One region of the Streptomyces sp. NPDC002754 genome, then DNA from elsewhere that is predicted to be linked to it. Evidence: riboswitches for the same ligand, from Rfam matches in the RefSeq annotation. Region 1 holds a riboswitch; each other region holds the start of a gene.

Region 1 (4,487 bases):
GCACGAACGCCGGTACACCGATCAGCGATGTCACCACACCCACCGGAACCTCCTGCGGTTCGAGCACCGTCCGCGCCACCGTGTCCACCCACACCAGGAACACCGCCCCGGCGAGCGCCGTCACCGGCAGCAGCCGGGTGTGCCCCGGACCCACCAGGGCGCGCGCCGCGTGCGGCAGCACCAGGCCGACGAAGCCGATCGCCCCCGCCGCGCTGACCAGGGCCGCCGTCAGCAGCGCCGTCACGCACAGCAGCACGATCCGGGTGCGGGCCACCCGGACACCGAGGGTGGCAGCCGCCTCCGCGCCGAAGGCGAACGCGTCGAGGGTGCGCCCGTACGCCAGACACACCACGAGCGTCACGGCGAGCACGGCCAGGCACATCCACACCTCGGTCCAGCCGACCCCGCTGAGCGAGCCGAGCAGCCAGAACAGCACGCCGCGCGTCGTCTCCGCGTCCGCCGACGTCAGTACCACGAACGAGGTCAGCGCCGAGAACAGCTGCATCGCCGCGACCCCGCACAGCACCACACGGTCGGTGCTGCCGCCCAGCGTGTGACTCAACACCAGCACCAGCGCGAACGAGCAGACGGCGCCGACGAACGCGCCGCCCGACACCGAGATGGCACCCCCGCCAAGGCCGAGCACGACGACGAGTACGGCTCCGGTCGACGCGCCCGAGGAGACACCGAGTACGAACGGATCGGCCAGCGGATTGCGCAGCAGCGCCTGAAGCACCGTCCCGCACACCGCGAGCCCCGCCCCGCACACCGCCGCGAGCAGCGTCCGCGGCAGCCGTAGATTCCATACGATGCCGTCCCGGATCGGCGAGAGGTCCGAGGTCGCGAGGCCCATCCGGTCGCCCACCGCCGCCCACACGTCGCCGACCTGAATCCGCGCGGGCCCGAGGGTGATGGCGAAGGCGACCGAGGCGCACAGCGCGGCGATGCCGGCCGCCCAGGCGAGCGTGGCGCGAAGGGTGATCCGGGGCGAGGCCTTCGGCTGCGCCGCCGTGACCGCGGGGGCCGCGACCGTGCGAGCCGTCACCGCGTGAGGCCGAACTCGCGCAGCCCCGCGGCCACCCGCTCCACGCCGTCGACCGTCCGGATGGTCGGGTTCATCGCCTGCCCGCTCAGCCGCACGTACCGCTTCTTCTTCACGGCGGTCATGTGCTTGGTGACGGGGTCGGACTCCAGGAACTTGATCTTCTGCGCGGCCGACTCGGCCGACTGCGAGCGGCGCGTCAGATCGCCGATGACCAGCACGTCCGGATCGCGGTCCGCGACCGTCTCCCAGTTGACCTGTGGCCACTCCGCGTGCGTGTCGTCGAAGACGTTGCGCGCCCCGAGCTCCTTGGTGACGACGCCGGGGGCGCCGCAACAGCCCGCCATATAGGGCGAGTCGGAGTTGGCGAACCAGTACAGGACGTCCACTCCATGCGCGTCGATCCCGGAAGTGGCCTTCCGCACCCGGGACTTGAGCGTGCCGATGAGCTTCTCGCCGCGCTCCTCGACATCGAAGACGCGCGCCAGATCGCGAATCTCCCCGTACACGACGTCGAGCCCCAGAGTCTTGGTCCGTACCCCGTCCCCGTCGCCGTTGTCCTTGCCCACGCAGTCGCTGGGGGAAAGGTACGTGGGCACGCCGAGCTTCTCGAACTCCGCGCGCGGCGCCACACCGCCCTTGCCGAGGGTGTACGTGAACGAGGCCGCGGCGAAGTCCGGTTCGGTGCCGAGGACCTTCTCGAGCGACGGGTAGCGGTCGGCGAGGCGCGGCACCTTCGCATTGGCCTTCGCCAGCTCCTTGGGTACCGGGTCGGTCCAGGTGCCGGTGCCGACCATCCGGTCCTCGAGGCCGAGCGAGAGCATGATCTCGGCGGACCCCTGATCGAGGGCGACGGCGCGGCGCGGGGCATGCGTGACCCGCACCTTCTGGCCGCAATTGTCGAGCGTGACACCGCCGCCACCGGCGGCACCGTCCTCGACGGCGGCGGTCGTGCCGCACCCGGAGAGCAGCAGAGCGCCCGCCAACAGCGGGGCACATCGGCGGAGTTGACGTGCGAACAGCACGGAGGTTCCTTCGCGTCCAGGGCTCATACGCGGAGCCGGCCTATGGTCCGCCTCCACGCCACGCGGCACTGGAGGCCGCCAGCAGGTCTTCGGACTCGGGGTCGTCCGCGCGAAGCGCCTTCCCAGACCGATGTGCCGGCCCAGTGGCAGTGGCTCCGCCCGTCACCCTCACCGCTGCGCGTCAGTTCCGGCTTCCCACCGGATTCCCTGACCCGTGTGCGTAGAAAAACACACAAAGGTACGACTGGCTCGGCGAAACTATCACGCGGGGCGGTCCCCCTCGCCAGGAGGCCCGGTAGTCGTCGCTCAGCGGCCCTCGTTGAGCGCGTCCACCGCCCCCTGCGCGTCCCCGATCGTCGCGTAGTCGACCGCCACGAAGTTGACCGGCCTGCCGCGTGCGCGTTCGCAGCGGTGTGCCCGGTCGAGGACGTAGCGGCGGGCGTTGACCTCGCCCGCGTCGATGCGGCTGCCGCCGTTGTTGGTGATGAAGTGGTTGAGGAGGAACAGCCGCTTGTCGTCGCCGCCGCGGTGCGGGACGCAGCTCATCTGGTCAGGGGAGCGGAAAGTGAACGGGGTCTCCATGCCGTAGCGGTAGAAGTTGCGGTACCAGGGGGCCGGGCCGTCCGCCTTCTCGGCGAACACGACCAGACGCCGGCCGCTGTCGATCATCTCGCCGAGCGTCGGCCACGGCTTCGCCGGATCGGCGTCCGGCCGGCGGACCAGCTCGTCCAAACCGGCCTGGTGGAAGGCCTTTTGGGTGTCCTCTGCGGAGATGGCGTCCTGGATGATCAGGCTGACCACCTCATTCGGGTGGTCCTTCATCCAGTCGCCGATCTCGCGCAACACCGGCACCAGGGAGATCGCCCCGGCCCGGCACACCGAATGGCACAGCCACAGCCCCTTGCGCGGTGGATTGATCCGGTTGACCGCGGACCTCACCAGCGCCCGCTGCTCGGCCGTGAAGTCGGATTCGTCGAGACGCTCGGCGATCTCCTCGGGCCGTTCCCAGCGGTAGGTGTCCAGCTGCAGGGCGCGCGCCCCGTGGTCCAACTGCGTGCTGATACGCGGGTCCTGGAGCGGCCCGATGAAGTGGTCGGCGGTCGTCGACATCGCGTTGTGCGCGGTCAGGTACGTGGCCTCGTCGTAGGGGCGGTCGCACAGTTCGGTGCTGCCCTCGCACTCGCGGGCCGCCGCGGGTGACGCGGCCAGCGGCATCAGGACCATCCCCGCGACCGCCACGCACGCCGCCCCGAACCCCAGGCCGACCGTCCGCCGCGGCGACCCGAGCCGCTCCCGCGCCACCCGCGGAACCCGGCCGGCGAGCCCGGTCCGCATGAGCAGGCCGACACCGGCGAGAAGCGCCCCGGCGAGCACGGGCACGAGCGCGGCCCACAGCGCGGTGCCGGTGAGGTGACCGACCGCGGCGCGCTGCACGTCGTCGACGAGGCGGGTCAGGCTCGGCGGCCACGAGTCGGGAGGCGCGACGATCCGCCCGTCGGTGACCAGGCGCGTCACCCAGGCGGCCAGCCCGGCGAGCACCCCGCCGGCCAGGAGCGGAATCCCGAGCAGGACCAGTCGGCGCCCCGGCTGCCGCGGAGCGAGCAGCCACAGCGCCGCAAGGGACACCAACAGGAGCGCCGCCGCCACGATTTCGAGCACTCCGAGGCCGACCGCCGTGTACGGGCGCGCGTCGTGCAGACCGGACAGGTCGTTGCCGGAGGCCTCGAGGGTGTCCGTCAGGTCCCAGGTGCCGCCGTCGACGAGCGTGCGGAGCTGGGCCGTCGCGCTCTGGACGCGGTCCGTGACGGTGGCCGGGGCGACTGCGGCGAGCGCGGTGCCGACGTCTCCCTCCGCGAGCGCCGTCTCGACCTCCGGGCGCAGGTCCTTGCGCTCCCCGGCCGGTACGAGGGCGAGCAGGGCGTCGGTGACGCGGCTCGCCTGGTCCGGTGTCAGCGGCAGCCGCGGCAGGTCGTCGGGCGCACGCCCGGCGGCGAGCTCGCGCGCCTCGTCGGCGAGCGTCGACCGGAACCGCTCGAAGTCGGGCTCGGAGCGGTTCTGGACGCCCGCGACAAGATCCCCGAAATAGGTGTGCGCCAGGTCGCCGAGGTTGGCGAGGACCGGGCGCAGGTCGACGACGAGGCGCAGGTCCTCACGGTCGCCGTTCAGATAGCCGACCACCGCGTCGACCTGCTGCCGGGTCAGGTCGCGCAGCGTGTCGGGCGGCAGCACCAGCTTCAGGTTGGAGGTGATCTGGGCCTCCGGCACCGCGAGCCGGGCCAGCAGATCGCGGGTGACCGGGGACGCCTTCGGGTCGACCAGGACCTCGTTGTAGAGCCGGTCGTAGGCGTGCTGCTCGTCGAGGACGGCGGCGTGGAAGCCGGGGTCGAGCAGCGTGCCGCGGACGGTGGCCGTGACGCACA
Region 2 (4,487 bases), 120 kb from region 1:
GGCCTCCAGGCTGATGACATCGGCGTCGAGGTCGTCGATGGCCTGCACGATGTCACCGAACTCGGCGTAGCACATGTGGGTGTGGATCTGCGTGTCCGGCCGGACGCCGCTGGTGGTGAGGCGGAATGCCTCGGTGGCCCAGGCGAGGTAGGCGGCGTGGTCGCCTGCGCGCAACGGGAGGGTCTCGCGGAGTGCCGGTTCGTCGACCTGGATGACCGAAGTGCCGTTCGCCTCCAGGTCGTCGACCTCGTCGCGCAGGGCGAGGGCGACCTGCCGGGCGGTGTCACCCAGCGGCTGGTCGTCGCGGACGAAGGACCAGGCGAGCATGGTGACCGGGCCGGTGAGCATGCCCTTGACCGGACGGCTGGAATGGGACTGGGCGTACGTCGTCCAGCGCACGGTCATCGCTGCGGGGCGGGAGATGTCACTCGCGAGGACCGGCGGGCGGACGTAGCGGGTGCCGTAGGACTGGACCCAGCCGTGCTGCGTGGCGAGGTAGCCGTCCAGCTGCTCGGCGAAGTACTGGACCATGTCGTTGCGTTCGGGTTCGCCGTGCACGAGCACGTCGATACCGGCCTTCTCCTGGAAGGAGACGACCTCACGGATCTCGTTCCTGATGCGGGACTCGTACCCCTCGCTGTCGATGCGTCCGGCCCTCAAATCGGCGCGCGCGGCGCGGAGTTCGCCGGTCTGCGGGAACGAGCCGATGGTCGTCGTCGGCAGCAGCGGCAGGTTCAGCAGGGCACGCTGGGCGGCGGTCCGCTCGGCGTACGGCTGCGAGCGGCGCAGGTCCGCCTCGGTGACGGCGGCGGCGCGGGCCTGCACCGCCGGATCACGGGTGATGGGCGAGGTGGCCCGGGAACTCAACGCGGCGCGGTTGGCGGCGAGTTCGGCCTCGACCACGCCGGTTCCTCGGGTGAGGCCCCTGGCAAGGGTGGCGACCTCGGTGGTCTTCTGGCGGGCGAAGGCGAGCCAGCGCCGGACCTGCGGCTCGATGTCCCGCTCCACGGACGCGTCCAGCGGAACGTGCAGCAGCGAGCAGGAAGCGGCCACGTCGACGCGGTCGGCGAGTCCGAGCAGAGTGCCGAGCGTGGCGAGTGACCGCTCAAGGTCGTTCACCCACACATTGCGGCCGTTGACCACACCGGCGACGAGACGCTTGCCGGGCAGGCCTCCGGCGGCGGCGAGTTCCTCCAGGTTGGCGGTGGCGGAACCGGTGAAATCGAGGGCGAGACCGTCCACGGGCGCCTTGGCGAGCACCGGCAGGGCCTCGCCGAGTCGGTCGAAGTACGAGGCGACCAGGAGCTTCGGCCGGTCGGCGAGCGTGCCGAGGTCACGGTAGGCGCGGGCGGCGGCGTTCAGCTCCGCCGGAGTGCGGTCCTGGACCAGGGCGGGCTCGTCGAGCTGCACCCAGGCGGCGCCCGAGGCCCGCAGGTCGCTGAGAACCTCGGCGTAGACGGGCAGCAGGCGGTCCAGCAGGGTGAGCGGATCGAAGTCGTCGGCCACGCCGGGAGCGGGCTTCGACAGCAAAAGGTAGGTGACCGGTCCGACCAGTACGGGGCGGGCGTCCAGGCCGAGGGCGAGGGCCTCCGTGAGTTCCGCGACCTGCTTGGTGGAATCGGTGGTGAACACCGTGTCCGGGCCCAACTCCGGCACAAGGTAGTGGTAGTTGGTGTCGAACCACTTGGTCATCTCCAGCGGGGCGACGTCCTGGGTGCCGCGTGCCATCGCGAAGTACCCGTCCAGGGCGTCCGCCGCGACGGCGGCCCGGTGGCGCTCGGGCACCGCACCGACCATGACGGTCGTGTCCAGGACGTGGTCGTAATACGAGAAGTCGCCGGTCGGCACCTCGTCGATGCCGGACGCGGCCAGTTCCCGCCAGTTGGCACGGCGGAGTTCGGCGGCGGTGGAGCGAAGACCGTCGGCGTCGACGCGGCCCTTCCAGTAGCCCTCGATCGCCTTCTTCAGTTCCCGGTCCGGGCCCTGGCGAGGGTAGCCGTACACGGTGGCCCGCGCGGGCTCGGTCCCGGTGTGCGCGGTCGTGGTGTCCGCGGTCCTGGTGGTCACGGAATTCTCCTTCGAGAGACGTATCCCTGAGATCCCGGAAGGCCTCTGCGGCGCGAAGGAGTGACACCACCGGAGCGGTGACCGCGCGCTGCGAGGCACGATCTTTTCGCCGGTATGTGTACGCCGACCCGCCCTCGAGGTCACCGAGATGTCCGCGCACGTGTCGTCCGTGCACGGGCAGTTGGCAGGTCTTCGGACTTGCGGGCACGCCCACCCGAAAGGGCGGACACCTAGTGACCGTCGCTTCCCAGACCCCTCTTCCGGGGCCCAGTGCGTATGACGGCGGTCGTTCCCACTCACCGCTGCGGGGCAGTCCCGGAATCCCACCGGGTTCCCTCTTACGACACCCCGTCTGGCGGGCGGGGCGAACCAGCTACGTCGTTCACCCTACGGGTCCGCGCCCGGGAGGCGCCACAACGTCCGGCCCGTCGGCAGCTCCTCGCCGGATGGCATGATGACGGTGAACACGGGCGACGGCGGCCCGAGGAAACCGGTGCGAATCCGGTGCGGTACCGCCACTGTGATCGGCGAGCGGATCCCGGAGAGCCACTGCCCCCGCGAGGGTGGGAAGGCCGGGACGAGCACGGACCCGAGAGCCAGGAGACTCACGCTGTCGCCCCCTCGAAGCGATCCGGGGCGGAACTCCCCGGCGAGAGGGAGGATGCGGCATGCCCGAACGGCTCGCCGAAGCCGAAGCGACGGCCCCCGCGGCGGACCGGGCGGTTCCGTGCCGCGTGGTCGTGTGCCGCGACTGCTGCTGCGGAACGGTCAAGGTCGACGGTGATCACGCCGCGCAGACGGCGCGGTTGCGCCGGATCGCGCCGACACGGATCTCCGAGTGCCTGGACGTCTGCGATCAGGCCAATGTCATCGTCGTACAGCCCTCCGCCGCCGGTCGGGCGGCCGGAGCACGACCGGTGTGGCTCGGCCTGGTCAACGACGCTGACGCCACCGAGGACATCGCGGACTGGATAGGGGCAGGCGGACCGGGAGTCGCGGAGCGCCCCGCGATCCTGGACCTCTACGTCATCGAGGCGCCGCGCCGGGCCAGGGCCTCATGAACGAGGTGCCGTCGGAACAGGTCGCCGAGGCGCTGCGGGACGTGGAGTCGCGGCTCGGGGGATTCTTCGCCCTCGACACGACGCCGACGCGGCGGCGGCCCGATGCACGGCTCACCCACGCCGGGCTCGCCGCACGAGCCCAGGCGGTCAACGACCACTACGCCACCCCCGAACCCCGCATCGGCGCCTCCATCGCCCACCTGGGCCTCGCGGCACGCCTCTGGTCACCGGTCCTCGCCTGCGCCCTCGTCCACGGGATCGTGCTGGCGATGAGCACGGTCGAGTGGTCCGGTGAGAGCTCGGCTCTGCGCCTGCCCCGGCCCGAGGGCCGACGTGCGACGGAGCTCCGCTCCCTCGCCGACGCGGTCCACGCGGAGGTGGACGGAGTCCTGGCAGCGGTCGAGAACGGCCTCACCGTCAAGGTGGCGCCACGCCTGCTGGCCGGCAATTCCGCCTCGGCTCTCCTCGGGTCGTCGGCTCAACTGCTGCGGTCCCGACCCGACTTGCGCACGGATCTCACGCGGCTGACACGCGAACTCCTGGAGACGGGCCGGCTACACGGAACGGGCCGGATCACCGGCCCGGACCTGACATTCCGCCGCCGGAGCTGCTGCCTCTTCTACCGCGCTCCCGGCGGCGGCACATGCGGAGACTGCTGTCTGACGCGGTGACGAAGACAGGACACAGCGGGGGCGGGGCGGCGCGTGCAACCGACAACCCCTGACCCTTTCTGATGTGCTGCGTTGCAGCAACTGGCGTTCCTCGCAGACGAAAGAGAGCCGCGCTTCATGTTGATCACCGCCGCGCAAGTCCTGGCCGGACCGGATCTTCACACAGTCGCCGACGGCGCCGTCCTCGTACGCGAGGGCGTCATCGCCGGCGCCGGCCCGCGCTCGGAGGTCGAGCGCCAGGCGGAGCCCGACGAGCCCCGGCTCGACTTTCCCGCCGCGACCGTGCTCCCGGGCCTGATCGACGCCCACGTGCACCTCTGCTTCGACGCGGGACCGGAACCCGTAGCCACGCTCCAGGAGCAGGACGACGAGGCGCTGTTCGCCGCGATGGCCGCTCGGGCTCGGAAGTTGCTGAGCGTCGGTGTCACGACGGCCCGCGATCTCGGTGACCGGGGCGGCCTCGCGGTGCGTCTCGCCCACGACATCAGGGAGGGCTCGGCCGTGGGCCCGCGGCTGGTCTCGGCGACGGTGCCCGTCACTCCGCCCGGTGGCCATTGCTGGTTCCTCGGTGGCGAGGTCTCCGGCCCTGAGGAGGTCCGGCGCCTTGTGCGGCGCAACGCGGAGGCGGGCGCCAAGGTCATCAAGGTCATGGAGACCGGCGGCGGGCTCACCAAGGGCGGCGCCCAGA
Region 3 (4,487 bases), 610 kb from region 1:
CACACCGCCGTAGCGGGACACACCGGAGACGTCCACCTTGAAGCCGTACTGACGGGCGATCAGGCCGATCACCGGGAAGCCGAACTTCGGCTGGGTGCCCAGCTGTTGCAGCTGCGGCGGTTCGTCGCCGGACAGCAGGGTGGTGGCACGCTGGCGGTCCTCGTCGCTCATGCTGACGCCGGCGTCGTCGATGACGATGCACAGGTTGCCCTGCACGCGCTGGAACGTGACCTCGATCGGGGCGTCGTGCTGCGAGAAGCTCGCCGCGTTGTCCAGCAGTTCGGCGACGGCCAGTGCGACCGGCGCGACCGCGGTGGCCTTGAGGGCCAAACCGGGCTGCTGCATGATCGACACGCGCTGGAAGTTGCGGATCTGGCCCTGGGCGCTGCGCGCCACGTCGTACACGCTGGCCGGCCGGTTGCGGCGGCCCAGCGGCGCCCCGCACATCACCGCGATGCCCTGGGCCTTGCGCGCCATCTGAGCGTTGGCGTGGTGCACGTCCAGGAGGTCATTGAGGACTTCGTGGCCGCCGTACTTGCGCTGCACGCTGTCCAGCAGCGCGGTCTGCTCGGCCGCCAGGCTCTGCAGGAAGCTGGCCGCCCCCTTGAGGACCGACTTCGTGCTGTCCTCCGCGGCCGCCCGCGCCTCGGCGATGACGCCGTCCCGCTCCGCGCGGGACCTCTTCAGTTCGGACTGGTGGGCCGCGATCTGCGCGGTGGCCTGGTCCAGTCGTTGTTGCTGTTCCTCTGCGTCCTGACGTCTCTTGTCGGTCAGCGCTCGGGTACGGGCTATGAGTGCAACGCTTGCGACGATGGATATCAGCGCAATCGCACCCAGGCACCACACAAGTGCGTGTGTCATGGACGCCTCTCTTGGCACGGGCAGATAGATCGGCGACCCGTACCCCCGCTCTCCCCCCGCGGCAGTGTCAAGTCGGCGCGCGGGGTGAGTTGATCAAGATCGCCGCGGGGATGCTACCAGGGCCGCTGCGGCTCAACCGCCTTGCCTCATAGCCCCGTTGAAGCGAAACGGACTATTCGCGTCCGCGGCGGCATGGTTTCCGCCACAGCGATGATCGATAATCGGCCATCCCCTGGTCGGACTCCGTTGGTCGGGTACGGATGTGGCCGGGTTCCCGGCTCACACACGTGATGCGCGTCATGCGGGGAACACCCCGGCCGGAGCCTGGCCGCCCTTCCCGGCTTGCTAGGCTGCGCCTGCCTCCCGCGGGGGAAGCCGGTGCGAATCCGGCGCTGACCCGCAACGGTGTGCGTGGCCTGCCTGGCCATGCGAGTCCGATCACCCGCGGCAGGTGCGTGACCCGTCGACCGCTCGCCGTGGACTGCGAGCAGGGACAGCCAGAAACCCTGCGGGTCCTGCTGGCGCCCTGCACCTTCCTCCGGTGGCGCCAACCCGGAGGATGTTCGCCCGTGTTGCTCCGCACCGCCGCTCCCGCTGCCCCCACCGATGTCTCGCGTGGGCGCATACCGGCTGTCCCGCTGGCGGTCGCTCTCGTGCTCGTCCTGGCCGTCTCGTTGGCGTGCGGGGTCGGGCTCGGCGCGGCCGGCATGAGCTGGGCACAGGTGCTGCGCCTCATGTGGGCGGGGCTCAGTGGCGGGAGTCTCGGCGCCGACGACGCGGGGGCCTACACCATCGTGTGGGAGATCCGGTTCCCGCGCGTCGTGCTCGCCGCCGTCGTCGGCGCGGGGCTCGCCGCGGTCGGCGTCGCGGTGCAGGCGCTGGTGCGCAACGCCCTCGCTGACCCCTTCGTACTCGGCATCTCTTCGGGCGCCGCCGTCGGCGCCAACGCCGTCATCCTCTTCGGAGCACTGGCCGGACTCGGCGTCTGGGCGCTCTCCTTCTCGGCCTTCGTGTCGGCACTCGCCGCAACCGTCGTGGTCTACCTGGTGGCCCGCTCCCCGCTCGGACTCAGCCCGCTGCGCCTCGTGTTGACCGGTACGGCGCTCGCCTACGGGTTCCAGGCCGTCACCACCGTCATGGTCTTCGGCGCCGAGCGGGGCGAGGCCGCGCGCGCGGCGATGATGTGGCTGCTCGGCAGTCTGGGCGGTGCGACGTGGCCGAAGGTCCCGCTGGCCGCCGCGACGGTCGTGGTCGGCTGGCTGTGGCTGCGACTCCGGGCGGGCTCGCTGGACGCGCTCTCGATGGGCGACGAGACGGCGGCCGCCCTGGGCGTGCCACCGGACCGGTTGCGGCGCGAACTGTTCGTCGTGACCGCCGCCGTGACGGGCACGGTCGTCGCCGTGAGCGGGGCGATCGGCTTCGTCGGGCTGATGGTTCCGCACCTCGTGCGGATGCTCGTGGGCGCCTCGCACGCGCGCGTGCTCGCGATCGCGCCGCTCGCCGGGGCGGTCCTGCTCGTGTGGGCCGACGTGCTGTCACGGGTGCTGCTCGCACCGACCGAACTCCCGGTGGGTGTGGTCACGGCTGCCCTTGGTGTCCCCGCGTTCCTCCTGCTCATGCGGCGCGGTGGCCATGCGCTGACGGGCCGTTGAGTCCGCCCGTCCCTCGGCCCCGCCCCGTATCCGTACACGTACACGTACACGTACCGAAGCTTGTTCTTGAGGAGGAGTCATGCGGCTCGACGTCGAAGGTGTGTCGGTCGAGGCGGCGGGGGCGCGGATCGTCGACGAGGTCACCCTCGGCGCGGCGGCCGGCACCTTCGTGGGTCTCGTCGGCCCCAATGGCAGCGGCAAGTCGACGCTGCTGCGGTGCGTCTATCGGGCGCGGCGGCCGGACGCGGGAGTCGTCACGGTCGAGAGCGAGGACGTGCACGGCATGACACCCCGGGCCGCGGCGCGTCTGATCGCCGCGCTGCCGCAGGAGTCGGTGGCGGACTTCGACTTCACCGTTACCGAGATCGTCGCCATGGGCCGCCTGCCGCACCGCGAACGCGATGCCGCCCGTGACCGGCAGGTCTGCCGACAGGCCCTGGAACAGGCGGGCGTGGACCACCTCGCCGACCGCGGCTTCCTGTCGCTGTCCGGCGGCGAGAAGCAGCGTGTGCTCATCGCCCGCGCGCTCACCCAACAGCCGCACGTCCTCGTCCTCGACGAGCCCACCAACCACCTCGACATCGCCCACCAGCTCGACGTGTTGCGCCGGGTGCGCGCCAGCGGCCCGACGGTCCTCGCGGCCCTGCACGACCTGAACCTCGCCGCCGCCCACTGCGACCGGCTGCACGTCCTGCACGCCGGCCGTGTCGTCGCCTCCGGCACCCCGGACGAGGTGCTCTCCCGCTCGCTGCTCGCCGAGGTCTTCGGCGTACGGGCACATCGCGTGTGCCACCCCGAGACCGGCGCCACCCAGTTCCTCTTCGATCCGCTGACGACTCACTGACCCCGCTCCGACCCACTCTGGAAGGCTCCCGTGCGCAAGCTCATGCCCGCCTCGCTCGGCCTCGCCGCCGCGCTCACCCTCACCGGCTGCGGCGCGAACGTCGCGTCCGACAGCAAGTCGACGACGTCCGCGTCGGTGTCCGTCACCAACTGCGGGAAGAAGGTCACGTACGACAAGCGCCCCCAGCGCGTGGTGACCAACGATGTCGGCATCACCGAGCTGATGTTCGCGCTCGGTCTCGAGGACCGCATGGCCGGCTACGCCATGCCGGCCGACAAGGGCTCCACCGACGGGTTGCCGTACAAGGGCGCCTACGACAAGGTGAAGTGGCTCTCCAAGGACCGTGTCACCAAGGAGGTGGCCCTCGACGCGCGCGCCGACCTCGTCTTCGCCGGCTGGAACTACGGCTTCAACGAGAACGCGCTGACACCGGCGGACCTGCACAAGGCCGGCATCGACACGTACCTGCTCACCGAGTCCTGCCGCAACGCCCGCACCGGCACCTCACGCGGCATCATGCCGCCGCTCGACGCGCTGTACACGGACCTGACGAACCTCGGGAAGATCTTCGGCGTCGAGGACCGCGCGCGGAAGCTGATCGGGCAGTACAAGACGAGCGTCGCCGACGTACGCGCGAAGGCGGCCAAGGGCACGGACCGGCCCTCGGTCTTCCTCTACGACAGCGGCGAGGACCAGCCCTTCACCTCGGGCCGCTACGCCGCGCCCGAGCAGATCATCAGCGAGGCCGGAGGTGTCAACCTCCTGCACGACCTCAAGGACTCGTGGACGACTGTGGGTTGGGAGACGGTCGTGAAGCGGGACCCGGACGTCATCGTCATCAACGACTACGGCTCGACCAGCGCGGAGCAGAAGAGGAAATTCCTGCTGTCCTACCCTCCGCTGCGGAACGTCTCCGCGATCAAGCACAAGCGGATCTACGCGCTGGACTACGCCGATCTGGTCGAGAGCCCGCGCAACGCCTCGGCGATCGAGCGGCTCGGCGCGTATCTGCGTCGGGGCGGCTCGGACGCCTCCTGAGGCGTCCGGTCATCACAGCGCGCGGGAGGCCAGGGCGCGGTCCTCGGTCACGGCGTGGAGCGGTCGGGCGCCGACGTCGCCGCCGCGGCCAC

What was found. A riboswitch is a leader RNA that binds a small molecule or an ion and turns the genes downstream of it on or off. The one in region 1 is predicted to bind cobalamin.
Region 2: another riboswitch for cobalamin. It lies ahead of metE (5-methyltetrahydropteroyltriglutamate--homocysteine S-methyltransferase); the one in region 1 lies ahead of ACWD2L_RS05210 (ABC transporter substrate-binding protein).
Region 3: another riboswitch for cobalamin. It lies ahead of ACWD2L_RS02320 (FecCD family ABC transporter permease); the one in region 1 lies ahead of ACWD2L_RS05210 (ABC transporter substrate-binding protein).

Annotation. Positions count from the first base shown of each region.
Region 1 is NZ_JBSFVM010000001.1:1,074,029-1,078,515, forward strand. Features, by position in the region: gene ACWD2L_RS05205 (FecCD family ABC transporter permease) at 1-982, opposite strand, end outside; gene ACWD2L_RS05210 (ABC transporter substrate-binding protein) at 1,042-2,094, opposite strand; cobalamin riboswitch at 2,131-2,320, opposite strand; gene ACWD2L_RS05215 (hypothetical protein) at 2,374-4,487, opposite strand, start outside.
Region 2 is NZ_JBSFVM010000001.1:954,153-958,639, forward strand. Features, by position in the region: gene metE (5-methyltetrahydropteroyltriglutamate--homocysteine S-methyltransferase) at 1-2,067, opposite strand, end outside; cobalamin riboswitch at 2,234-2,457, opposite strand; cobalamin riboswitch at 2,551-2,674, shown strand; gene ACWD2L_RS04600 ((2Fe-2S) ferredoxin domain-containing protein) at 2,736-3,128, shown strand; gene ACWD2L_RS04605 ((2Fe-2S)-binding protein) at 3,125-3,799, shown strand; gene ACWD2L_RS04610 (amidohydrolase family protein) at 3,917-4,487, shown strand, end outside.
Region 3 is NZ_JBSFVM010000001.1:465,869-470,355, reverse strand. Features, by position in the region: gene ACWD2L_RS02325 (ATP-binding protein) at 1-861, opposite strand, end outside; cobalamin riboswitch at 1,204-1,325, shown strand; gene ACWD2L_RS02320 (FecCD family ABC transporter permease) at 1,485-2,513, shown strand; gene ACWD2L_RS02315 (ABC transporter ATP-binding protein) at 2,593-3,357, shown strand; gene ACWD2L_RS02310 (ABC transporter substrate-binding protein) at 3,388-4,395, shown strand; gene ACWD2L_RS02305 (ABC transporter ATP-binding protein) at 4,443-4,487, opposite strand, start outside.